DNA from 4 places in the Flavobacterium ardleyense genome. Region 3 is predicted to be linked to each of the others. Evidence: riboswitches for the same ligand, from Rfam matches in the RefSeq annotation. Region 3 holds a riboswitch; each other region holds the start of a gene.
The links. Region 3 has a riboswitch for cobalamin ahead of SBO79_RS06750 (TonB-dependent receptor plug domain-containing protein). Riboswitches for the same ligand answer to the same signal wherever they lie in the genome.

Region 1 (3,163 bases), 550 kb from region 3:
CAATTTTACCACTGAATTTTTTGGCATCGGCATATTAAACGGAAAGACACCCGAAAATCTTGGTGTTTTGTGGCGTTCTGCGCAAAACCTCGGCGCAAGTTATATCTTTACAATCGGAAATCGCTATGCCAAACAAGCTTGCGATACCCACAATGCCGTAAAATCAATGCCTTATTTTCACTACGAAAATTTTGATGATTTCTACAAAAACCTACCAAAAGGAGCGCGATTAGTAGGAGTTGAGCTGGATGAAAGAGCCGAAGATTTGGAAACTTTTGAGCACCCACGGCGCTGTGTATATTTACTTGGAGCCGAAGATAATGGCCTTTCGAATCAAGCAATCGAAAAGTGCCATTTTCTAGTAAAATTCAAGTCAGAAAAAAGTTTAAACGTTTCGGTTGCGGGGAGCATTGTACTTTATGACCGAGGAATCGGGAAGCCTAGATCCTAAAAACACTGCATTAGTGCTTGTTCTTTCTTTCGAATTTCAAATGAACAGATTTTCGAAAGTGTTTTGTGAAAATTAATTATTCTAATTGATGGAAGTAATGGTGATTCTATAATCCATATTTTGAGTCGATTTACTTAATTTCAACCTTGAGGCATTATTGAAATCTAGTAAACTAATGTCGTTAGGTAAGTAAATACCGCGCATGTTATAGGTTCAAAATAAATTTTAACAAAGCCTCTAAACACAGTTTTAATCAACGCAGAAAACGATTTGCATTGTAGTGTTATATTATTTCGAGCCAAAAAACTAAGAGTTTAGAACTGTTTTCACAATTAGTCAATAACTAAGACTTCCCTTGTTTTTCCATCCACCAACAAACTCACAATACGTCTTATAATTTTGTTTACCTTTGCGGCAAATTAAGGTTGTTGTATTAATTATCTAATACTGCATTAAAAGGGAATTTGGTTTAAAACCAAAGCTGTTCCCGCAACTGTAAGCTATCATGCTTGTTGTTATCTACAAACCACTGTTTGAAAAATCGGTATTGCCGAGAAGTAGAATGGGAAGGTAAACAACAAGACGCAAGCCAGGAGACCTGCCTTATGTTTTCAAATTAATACTTGAATCTTCGGGAAAAAGATTCGGAAATTATGAAATTGTATTCCGTATATATCAGATCATTTTCCGTTGTCCTCGCATTAGTATGCGCGGTGTTTTTCTGTGAAATTCAAGTAGAAGTCCTTGCAAATATTTTCAAATCTTTTAATATTTAATTTTTTCTACAATGAAGAACATTACTACTCGTGCAACAATTTTGTGCATTATCTTATTTCTTTTTCAGTTTTACAACGCATCGGCGCAATATACTGACGGCGTTTTTGTACTTAACGAAGGGGGTGCAGGAAGCGGAAATGCTTCGGTGTCTTTCATATCAAATTCGGCAGTGACCAATAATATTTTTGGAATTCAGAATCCTGGAATTCCTAGTCTTGGCGATACCGCTCAAAGCATCAGCTTTAACGGAGATTATGCTTATATAATTCTGAACATCTCGAATACTGTCAAGGTTGTCAATCGCAATACATTTGCTTATGTAGCTACAATTAGTACTGGAATTAATAATCCTCGCTATATGGCTTTTGCAAATGGAAAAGGATATGTGACCAATTGGGGCGATGGCACCGCAACTTCGGGTGATTATATCGCGGTGATTGATTTAGATACAAACACGGTCGAAAGCAGCATCGCCATGAGCAGCGGGGTAGAGCGTATTATTTTGGTAAACGAAAAACTTTACGTAGCGCACCAAGGTGGTTTTGGTGTTGGCAACAGCATTTCGGTAATAGATCCCTTAACCGATCAAGTACAACAGACTATTGAAGTGGGCGATGTGCCGAATTCACTTTTGGTAAAAGACGGATTTCTTTATGTATTATGTGGTGGTACTCCATCGTGGTACCCAATACCAACTGACGGTAAATTGGTAAAAATTGATTTGGCTACCAATACGATTGTTACAACTTTGGATTTTCCGAACATGCATCCAAACAATTTGGAAATTAACACAGCAGCAACAGACTTTTTCTATACAATAGACGAGAATGTTTTTACAATTCCAGTAGATGCGACTACACTTCCAACGTTGCCATTATGCTCACTTTCGGCACAAGGTGTTTACGGAATTTATGGAATGGATCTAATTGACGACAAACTTTATGTAGCCGATGCGGGCAATTATGCTTCACCTGGAACAGTATATATCTTTGAAACATCTGGACTCTTGCTAGAAAACTTTACAGTTGGGGTGATTCCAAATAGTTTTTACAAAGCAGTTGAAGTATTGTCAAATCCTACAAATTCGCTTGCCGCTACAGTTAGCTTGTACCCAAATCCAGCTTCAGATATTTTCTATATCAACAATGGCGAGAACGCTTCTATTAAGATTTATGATAATGCAGGAAGAATGGTAAAAGAAGCAAATTACAATGCAGCAGGAATTTCGATTTCTAATTTATCTGCGGGTGTTTATTTTGTAGAAATTAGCAAGCAAGCTGACAAATCAGTACAACGTTTAATTGTCAACTAATGAATTTCAATTTTTGTTATAATCTAATTATTCTACTGCCTTTTGGCGTATTTGCGCAAAGCTATGCGCCGGCGGCAGGAGTAGCGGGATCTACAGCAATTCATAAAAATAGCCCACTGTTTGTGCAGTGGGCTTCTGGAATTACGGTCAGTCGTGGATTTATAAATATTTCAAATCCTAGTGCAACCTATGGCGGGACAAATTATGCGAGTTTCGGATTAGATAGCGATGCGCTTGGATTTCCTTCGGGTGCGGTGGTAAGTTTAGGTGATGCCGGATCTGCTGTTTTAACTTTCGATAATCCAATTGTCAATGGCGAAGGTTTTGATTTTGCCATCTTCGAAAATGGCTCGAGCAATTATCTAGAACTTGCTTTTGTAGAGGTTAGTTCTGACGGAATTAATTTTTTTAGGTTTCCTAATCATAGCCAAACGCAAACGGAAATACAACTAACGACTTTTGAAAGTCCTGAGCCTACTTTTATTAATAATCTGGCTGGAAAATATACCTCAGAATACGGAACGCCCTTTGATATTTCGGAACTTGCCGACCATGATTTGTTGGATAAGAATAACATTCAATATGTAAAAATTATTGATGTTGTGGGTTCAATAAATCCCGAT
Region 2 (3,163 bases), 340 kb from region 3:
AATTTATTTTGTACGTCAATATGCTTACTTGGCCTGTTGCATCTCTAGGATGGATCTCGTCAATGGTGCAGGAAGCCGAAGCTTCGCAAAAGCGTATTAATGAATTTCTAAAAATTGAACCGACAATTGTGAACAATAATAGTCAACCCTGCGATATTCAGGGAAGTATTGAGTTTAAAGACGTAACCTTTACCTACGATGACACCAATATTCAAACTTTAACCAATATTAATTTTAAAGTCAAAAAAGGAGAAACACTTGCCATTTTAGGAAAAACTGGCTCTGGCAAATCGACAATTTTGCAGCTTATTAGTAGATTGTACGATGTAGATAAGGGAATCGTTTCAATTGATCAGAAGGACGTTCGTAATTTAAATCTTGACAACTTGAGGGATAGTATCGGAATGGTACCTCAAGACGCTTTTTTATTCTCTGATAGCATCAAAAATAATATCAAATTTGGTAAGGAAGATGCAACTGATGAAGAAGTAATTGCCGCCGCCCAAATAGCCCACGTAGATCACAATATTCAAGACTTTGATTTAAAATATGATACCATACTTGGCGAAAGAGGTATAACTCTTTCGGGGGGACAGAAGCAGCGAGTTTCAATAGCACGAGCGGTGATAAAAAACCCTGCAATTCTTTTGCTCGATGACTGTCTTTCGGCAGTTGATACTGACACCGAAGAAACAATCTTAAATAACTTAAAGGAGTATTGCAAAGACAAAACCACGATTTTGATAAGCCACAGGGTCTCGTCAGCAAAGAATGCTGATAATATTTTGATCTTAGACGATGGTAAAATTTTACAACAAGGATCTCATAATCAGCTTATCAATACAGATGGATATTATAAAGAGCTTTACCTGAAACAACTTTCGGAAAAAGAAAAGTAGAATAGTTTGTTTTTGACTTCAAATTTTATCATTTTTGAAGTGTAATTAACACGCAATTGATAATGTTTATGAGAGAAAGTGAGATGTTAGAAAAAGAAGAAATTTTTTCTAAAGTATTAAGAGCAGGGAGAAGAACGTACTTTTTTGATGTGCGATCTACAAAAGCAGATGATTATTATATCACGATAACCGAAAGCAAAAAATTTACCGAAGAAGACGGTTCTTTTCATTTCAAGAAACATAAAATATATCTCTACAAAGAAGATTTTAATGCATTTTCGGATATTTTGGAACAGATGACATCGTATGTTTTAAATCATAAAGGTGAAGAAGTAATTTCTGAAAGACATCAGAAAGATTTCAAAAAAGAATATGTTTTAGAAGATACTTCAGAAGAATTTCAACCTGCAAGTGCCTTTACTAATATCAGTTTTGAAGATATATAACAATTATAATTTATATAATGAACTAAACCTCAAGCGTAGCAATATTCTTGAGGTTTTTTTAATTTTTCAAGGGTGAAATTTTAATACCTTTACATTTGATACTACAATTTATAAAGCTTGCTACAAGTTTTAAAAATGATGGGAAATCGTGTTAAAATCACGAACTGTCGCGCAACTGTAAATGCTCTTGAAGCATAAGTCAGAAAACCAGTAGAATCATTATAACGTTTCCGCGCCTCGAAACTTTGTACAGTATTTTTTATATTTAATGTTGCTAAATGAAATGGCAACTTTGGCTATATATTGTATATTTTTTTGTGGTGCCTTTCGGCGAAATTGTCTCTTATTACAACAATTTAATTTATACACTAATCAATTTACAATTATGAACATTGACCAAAGAATTGCAGAATCCGAAACACGAATTTTTAAGGCAGTTTTTCCTAACACAACCAACCATTACGATACTCTTTTTGGTGGTACTGCCATGCATTTGATGGATGAAGTTGCCTTTATCACTGCAACGCGATTTAGCCGCCAAGTGATGGTAACGGTGAGCAGTGACCGAATTGATTTTAAGAAACCTATTCCAGCAGGAACTATTATCGAACTAGTGGGCAAAGTGGTTCATATTGGTAACACTAGTTTAAAAGTAAGCGTAGAAATTTTTATCGAGCAGATGTATTCTGATTCAAGAGAAAAAGCAGTTAGTGGTCAATTTTCATTTGTAGCCATTGACGAAAATAAAAATCCTGTCAAAATTCTAGGAGATTCGGAAATATTTGGAAATTAAGTACTTCCTAATTTGGATTTATTATCTAAAAATAGTGCGATAAAATTATTTGTCGAAAAATAGAAATTCCGGTTGCTTCAATTTTATGGATGTTTATTTTTAAAGTAGAATCATCTCCACCTCTCCGGAATGTGCGAGAAGGATGGTAGCGGAAATCCTTTATAGTGGCTTTGCGGAGCAAAAGCTACTATAAAGATTGGGAGTGGACAGCCTGACCTTGAGCCTAATTAAATATTCTAGCTTTGCAGAATAGTTCTGGCGAAAGGGCTCGCCCAAAAAAAAAATATGATTATGCTTTTATACATAAAAAAAGGGTCAACCGTAATGATTGACCCTTTTCTATTAATTAAATAAATGATTCTGTTATTTCTTAACCACTTTAAATTCACCAGAAGTATTGTCTGTAAATACTTTCACGATGTAAACAGCAGCTGGCATATTTACCATATCAACTGTAGCTTCGGTTGAATTAACTTTCATATTTCTAAGAATTCTTCCAGCAATATCAAAAACTTGAATACTTGAAATAATATCTGTATGACTTACGGTCAATACATCTGTTACAGGATTTGGATAATATCCAAGTTTCGCAGCATCAAATGTTTTGTTCGACAAAGTAGTGATATCAAAACATTCACTTGTAGCGCTACAACCGTTTTGAGAAGTTACTATTACTGCATAACTACCTACAGCAGTTGCAGTATATGTTTGTGAAGTTGCTCCAGCAATTGGAGTTTGAGTATCTCCACAAGAAACCCACTGATAGGTTGCATTTGCCTCATATACAGAAAGTGTATCATCAACTCTAGTAATTGTAGCTGTAGGACGTCCGTTAACTGTAACTTCTACAGCTGTTCTTGTACTTTCACATTCAAAAGAAAATACTGATACATAATAAGTACCTGATACTAGTAATGTAGTATCTAGCAGTGGCGTTCCGCCAACTAATTCTGAATACCATCTGATAGCAGCTTCACTAGCAACCAAATCAGCAACTGTTGCTCCTGCACAGAATGTTTGGGCAG
Region 3 (3,163 bases):
TGGAATACTCACTGAGCCCGATGCAATGTTTACCAGAAACATACAGAGCACAGCAATAATCAAAGCTGAAAAGTGAAAATAATATGATTTTTGGTTTGGCACTATTTTAGTTTTTCAAAAAAGTACAGTTCATAATCTGGCAGTAATTCAGGATGGAAAATTTTCACGAAATCTTTCAACACCAGATCAGGCCTATTTGGCGCAAGCTCATAAAAAATTACGCCGCCTGTACTTCCTTTTTTCGAGCTATAGGAATAGATATTTTTATTTTTGAAAGCATCAAATTTAGCATAATGTGGATTTGATTCGGTCATTTCTGAATAAGAAGTGAAGCTTGCTGGACCGATCCAAAACTCAGCATTGATACCTTTTTCCAACACTGTTTCAAATGATAGAGACAAACTTCCTGTACCCTTGGTTGTTGACCACAAATAATTGGAATTGGCATCGCGCATAAACTGTGCATTCCAACTTTCGCCACTAGGCAAATACCACTGAGATTCATACATCGAGCCCGATAAAACAGTCGGTTTCTTTTTTGCCTTGGCAGCTAACTTTTTGGTGGATAAATATTCCTTTTCTATATTTTTAAAAATAGAATCTGCCAAATCTTCCTTTTCGTATAAAGCCGCAATCAGCTTGATCCATTCAGCTTTACCCAACGGAGTTTTTTCATTCCAATCGCCATTTAAAAGTACCTTAAGACCGCTTTTCTGTAAATTGTCTAGAGAAGGATTGTTGTTGTCAATGCCAAAACCAACAATCAAATCTGGTTGAAGATCAATAATAATTTCGGTGTTTAAACTTTGATTATCTCCAACTTCCTTTACTTTTTTCTGATCGATTAATGCTCGAACTTTCGGCGACGAAATAAAATTTGTCTGCGGAAAACCAACCAAAGTATTTTCAACTCCAAGCATTTCCAACGATGGAATGTGTGTGGTAGAAGTAGCAATTATGCTTTTGATTGGAACATTAATCTGAGTGAACTTAGCAAGGCTATCGGGAACAATTCCATTTGCCGATTTTAAAATATATGTAAATTCTTTTCCCGCATTAGGCCATGGATTTGTAATTTTTACTACTGAATATCCGTCGTAAGGGTGAATTGAAAATCCTGTTGCATACTCAACGGTATTCTCGGATAGAGTAATAACCGACGATGTATTTTGCGGTTTTTTGCATCCAATGAGGGCAATAAGGAGAAGTGTTACTAGGTAATATAGGCTATTTTTCATAATTCTAAACGGGTTTTTAAAACTTCAATTTTTGTTGAAATTCTTAAAGTGGCAAAATTACTTTTAATTTTGAAAGAATTCTAAAACTTTTTTCTCGACATTTTTCACGCGCAAAGAACGCTGATAGATATTTAGTAAATCGATTATTACTACGCTTAATTATTTTGTACCTTTGCGCCCTGATTAAGGTTGCTATTCATAATTACTCTGAATCGCATTAAAAGGGAATTAGGTTTAAAACCTAAGCTGTTCCCGCAACTGTAAGCTATAAAACTGTTGTTGTCTAACACCACTGAGATTTTCTTGGGAAGGTATACAGCAGATGCAAGCCAGGAGACCTGCCTTAAATCATAACAAATATCGAATCTTCGGGAAAAAAGATTTATGAAATTATGGTTTTACACAAGTTTTTTATTTCAGCACTTTTTATTTTTGGGTTTACTGTTGCCAAAGCGCAAGAGTCGAGCATCGCTTTGGACGAAGTGATTATTACCGATTCACACCTTAAGGATTTTACCGAAACTCAAACTGTTTTGCATCTTTCGGATACTTTAATTCGACGCAATGGCCATTTGTTGACCTCGCTTTTGGAGTTCAATTCTGGTATTTATATGAAAGAGCACGGCATTGGAGGAGTTTCGTCGCCGTCTTTCCGGGGAACTTCTTCGCAGCAAACCGCAGTAGTCTGGAACGGAATTAATATTAATTCTCAATTACTAGGACAGACAGATTTCAATACTGTTAGCACAAGGTCCTTTCAAACAATTGATGTTAAAGCCGGTGGAGGAAGTATATTATACGGCAGTGGGGCAATTGGCGGAACAGTGCATTTGAACAACGATTTGCAATTTGGCGAAAGCTTCAAAAATGATCTTCAGATTTACTACGGCGCAAATAATACGCTGAGTACCGCCTATTCTGTAAAGGCAGCTTCCGCTAAATGGAGTGCTTCGGCTGGATTTTCGAGAAATAGTTCGGACAACGATTATAAATTTGTCGGAAAAGAACAGCGAAATACCAATGGGCAATATTTCAACACTAGTTTTGATGCGGCAGTTGCATATAGATTCAACCGAAGACATCAGATAGAATTTTTTAGTCAGATGGCTGACGGAGAACGAAATTTTGCCATTACGTCGCCAAATGCAATTCGAACAAAATACCAAGACTTCAATACTCGAAATCTTCTAAGTTGGACTTTTAAACCTTCGACGAAAGTCTCATCCAAATTAAAACTGGCCTACGTTTTAGAAGAATTCCACTATTTTGATAATATCAGAAAGGACGAATTTTTATCTTCTGGAGAAGTTAAAACTTTGATTGCGAAATATGATTTTAGCATTCAACTTTTAGCGAAAGCGAAACTAAATGCCATTATCGATTACAGCCAAAATTCAGGAACAGGATCGGGAATTATCAAAAATAGGAGAGAGGCATTAGGCGCGAGTGTTTTATGGAAACACGATCTGACCGAGAAATTTGGATACGAGCTGGGTTTACGTAAAGAATCGGCCTCCGATTTTAATAGCCCACTATTATTCTCGGCGGGGTCTTATTACGATGTTTTATCTTTTTATAGAGTTAAAATTAATGCTTCAAAAAACTACCGAATTCCAACATTCAACGATTTATATTGGCAAGAAGGTGGAAATGTTGATTTGAAACCAGAAAATGCACTTCAAGGAGAATTTATAAATATTCTTTCGGCTGGACCGATCACTTTTACCGCCACAGGATTTGTAACAAAAGTAAAAGATATGATTAGATGGTTGCCGACCAATAACTCATTCTGGTCGCCATTTAATACCGATAGAGTTACCATTATGGGTGCCGAAGCAGCTCTAGATTATGGAAAAAAGATGGGTAATCATTCTTTTAATTTGCGTGGAGGATATTCTTATACGTCATCCAAAGATGATAAAACA
Region 4 (3,163 bases), 430 kb from region 3:
GATGTGCAGTATTTTGATAAAATTGTCTTGTCGCCAGGTCCAGGAATTCCTGATGAAGCAGGATTGCTGAAAGATGTAATCAGAACTTATGCCGCAGAAAAAAGTATTCTAGGAATTTGCTTGGGACTGCAAGCAATTGGAGAAGTTTTTGGAGGTAAATTAATTAATCTCGAAAAAGTATACCACGGCGTTTCTACCATAGCGAAAGTTGTTGTCGCTAATGAAATTCTATTTGAAGGACTCGAAAAGGAATTTTTGGTTGGCAGATACCATTCGTGGGTAATCGAAAATAATTTACCTGAGTCTCTAGAAGTCACTGCGATTGATGATCAAAATCAAATTATGGCCTTGAGGCATAAAATATACGACGTGAGAGCAGTACAATTTCATCCAGAAAGTGTGCTTACGCCAAACGGAAAAACGATTATCGGAAATTGGTTGAAAAGCTAATTGAAGATATTTTTATAAAGCAGAAAAGCGGTCAAGAAAATTTCAAAAATTTTCTTGACCGCTTTTTAAATATTAGAGGAATTTATTTTTTGATAAATCTCTTTGTAATTGATTGAGAATTGTTTGACAATTTTAGGATGTAAACTCCCGAAGCCAAATTTTCAACATTCACAGAATTTCCTGTTGTAGAGATTACCTCTGCTCCCATCATATTGTACACGCTAACAGTTTCAAAAATTTCATTTGATGAAATTGAAATTGTTGATGATGCTGGATTTGGATAAATTGAGAAATTACTAGCAGTAAAAGTTTCTGTACCAAGCAATGCAACATTCGCATTTTGAGGCGTGATTGGTCTGATATTTCCATATCTAAATCCAAGCAAAGTATTTTCTGGAATTACAGTAGTTGTATTAGCAACCGATTTCCAATTAGAAAGGTTGGTACCTCCAAACAACATCCACTGGGCGTCAGTTGTATTTACAGCAGAATTGTCAAAGTAGCTAGCCTCAATTACAGCAGTTTCAGTATATTCAAATTGAAAACTTGAGGTAAAGTCTTCAAGTATCTGCATTGCGTAATCTGCGGTCATCTCTCCTTCATATAATAAATTTGTAGCGTAAGAATCTGCAACGCCGTCCGTTTCAGTTCCGAAATCTACAATTACCATAATACTTTTTGTGCCAGATCCTGTTGTTGCAGTAATGTTTGCAGTATCTAACCACAGAGAACTATAAGCTGCAATTGGAGTTATTGGCGCCTCTGCTGTTGGATTTGAGAATCCATAAGAAAGTCCATACCAAAATCCATTTTCTACATCCGAGCCAATTCCGCCATTCATACCCAAAGTGTTTAAAGAATCACCTTGCCATGTGCTCCACCAATCTGGATCGCTACCTTCGGCATTATGGTCGTTGTAGTAGACATCATTTAAGAAGCCACCCGTTTGATCAATAGTAAAAGCAGGTTCTGCAGCTTGTACCGCAGTTAGAATGTCAAGCATTATTGGCTCATCTGCTGCATTGTATCGATAGCCCCACGCATACGAACGATCTTCTGTCCCATCTTTAAAGTCTACCACGAGATACGCAGTTTGATCGCCTGTACCTACGAAGAATTTAACGTCTTGAGATGTAAACTGTGCAAAAATCATTTGCGAAACGAGAAGTAAGAATACTAGAGTAATTCTTTTCATAACTATATAAAATTTAAAGTTTTGCGCTGGAAACTTTGTGGTTTGATAGTTACAATAGGAAGAGAATCCTTTTAAAGATTTGCTTAGCTAATGTACTTTTCTTCCCGAAAGTTCAATTAAATAATTGTGAAGGCAGGTCTCCTGGCTTGCATCTTTTTGTTGACCTTCCCGAAAAACTGAATTTCAGTGGTTTAAGTAATAACAAAAAGTTTGGTAGCTTACAGTTGCGGGTACAGCTCAAGAACTAACTTGATTCCCTATTAATGAACAAAAGTTCAACCTTCGCGGGGCAAAGATAGCTTTATTAAATAGATTTCAAAGTCGAAGATTTTAATTATTGTAATACGGAGATTGCGTTAGGGATTGTAGCGAACCCGAGCAAAGCGAACTGCCGAAGCAAATCCTTTTTGGTCTTTTTCTGACCAAAAAGATTGGGAGTGGAAAACCCGGCCTGCAAGGCAACGCCCAAAAAAAAAGCAGGCAAATTAAACTTAAAAGTCAACCTGCCTGCAACTCCCAACTTCCCCTAAAAAGAAGGGAGTTTTTATTTAAATCCTAGAAAATCTAGACGTTTTTAGCAAGTTCATTTTGAATAAACTGATAGATAAGACGCACGCCAACAGCCGAAGCACCTTGTTGTTTGTAATCTGAATCTTTGTTTTCCAGGTACGAAGCACCGGCTATATCCAAGTGAATCCATGGATAATCTGTAAAATGTTCTAAGAATTTTCCAGCAGTGGTTGCACCACCAATTGGTCCACCGATATTTTTAAGATCTGCAACGTTCGATTTAAGTAATTTCTCATACTCCTTCCAGAAAGGAAGTTGTACCAAACGCTCATAAACCGTGTCTCCAGCAACCATTAATTTATCCATATTTTCTTGTGAATTTCCAGCCATTGCAACTCCGAAAGTACCAGTAATTGCAGCCGAAGCTCCAGTTAAAGTTGCCATATCGATCACAAGTTGAGGATTGAATTTCTTAGCATAAGTTAAGGCATCGGCTAGGACAAGACGACCCTCAGCATCGGTGTTTAGAACTTCGACAGTCGTGCCATCCATCATCGTAATAATATCATCTACGACAAGCGCTTTTCCAGAAATCATATTGTCGGTAGCTGGCACAAGTCCAATTACATAATATGGAATTTCATTCATTGCAAGTGCAGCAACAGTCCCTAAGACCGCAGCACCACCAGCCATATCTGCTTTCATACCTACCATATTACCACCCACTTTCACGGAATAACCTCCAGTATCAAACATTACACCTTTTCCTACTAGAACCAAAGGTTTTTCGTTTACTGCATTTGCAGGTTTATGAGTAAAAATATTAAAAGTTGCAGGAGTTTCAGAACCTTGATTTACACCAAGAAGTCCACCCATCTTCAATTTTTTAATTTCTTCTTGATGCAGAACTTTAGTTTCGAAACCAAATTTTTCTGCCATAGCTTCCGCTAAAGATGAAAAGCTGAGAGCATTAAGTTTGTTAAGAGGTTCGTTGACCATTGTGCGCAC

Region 1: another riboswitch for cobalamin. It lies ahead of SBO79_RS09015 (T9SS type A sorting domain-containing protein); the one in region 3 lies ahead of SBO79_RS06750 (TonB-dependent receptor plug domain-containing protein).
Region 2: another riboswitch for cobalamin. It lies ahead of SBO79_RS08250 (acyl-CoA thioesterase); the one in region 3 lies ahead of SBO79_RS06750 (TonB-dependent receptor plug domain-containing protein).
Region 4: another riboswitch for cobalamin. It lies ahead of SBO79_RS08605 (T9SS type A sorting domain-containing protein); the one in region 3 lies ahead of SBO79_RS06750 (TonB-dependent receptor plug domain-containing protein).

Annotation. Positions count from the first base shown of each region.
Region 1 is NZ_CP137891.1:2,102,586-2,105,748, forward strand. It holds gene SBO79_RS09010 (RNA methyltransferase) at 1-451, shown strand, start outside; cobalamin riboswitch at 857-1,071, shown strand; gene SBO79_RS09015 (T9SS type A sorting domain-containing protein) at 1,239-2,540, shown strand; gene SBO79_RS09020 (T9SS type A sorting domain-containing protein) at 2,540-3,163, shown strand, end outside.
Region 2 is NZ_CP137891.1:1,898,923-1,902,085, reverse strand. It holds gene SBO79_RS08260 (ABC transporter ATP-binding protein) at 1-899, shown strand, start outside; gene SBO79_RS08255 (PUR family DNA/RNA-binding protein) at 968-1,345, shown strand; adenosylcobalamin-variant (AdoCbl-variant) riboswitch at 1,472-1,562, shown strand; gene SBO79_RS08250 (acyl-CoA thioesterase) at 1,731-2,138, shown strand; gene SBO79_RS08245 (Ig-like domain-containing protein) at 2,502-3,163, opposite strand, start outside.
Region 3 is NZ_CP137891.1:1,556,521-1,559,683, forward strand. It holds gene SBO79_RS06740 (iron chelate uptake ABC transporter family permease subunit) at 1-102, opposite strand, end outside; gene SBO79_RS06745 (ABC transporter substrate-binding protein) at 102-1,238, opposite strand; cobalamin riboswitch at 1,408-1,598, shown strand; gene SBO79_RS06750 (TonB-dependent receptor plug domain-containing protein) at 1,631-3,163, shown strand, end outside.
Region 4 is NZ_CP137891.1:1,988,654-1,991,816, reverse strand. It holds gene SBO79_RS08610 (anthranilate synthase component II) at 1-450, shown strand, start outside; gene SBO79_RS08605 (T9SS type A sorting domain-containing protein) at 533-1,645, opposite strand; cobalamin riboswitch at 1,760-1,944, opposite strand; gene SBO79_RS08600 (leucyl aminopeptidase family protein) at 2,210-3,163, opposite strand, start outside.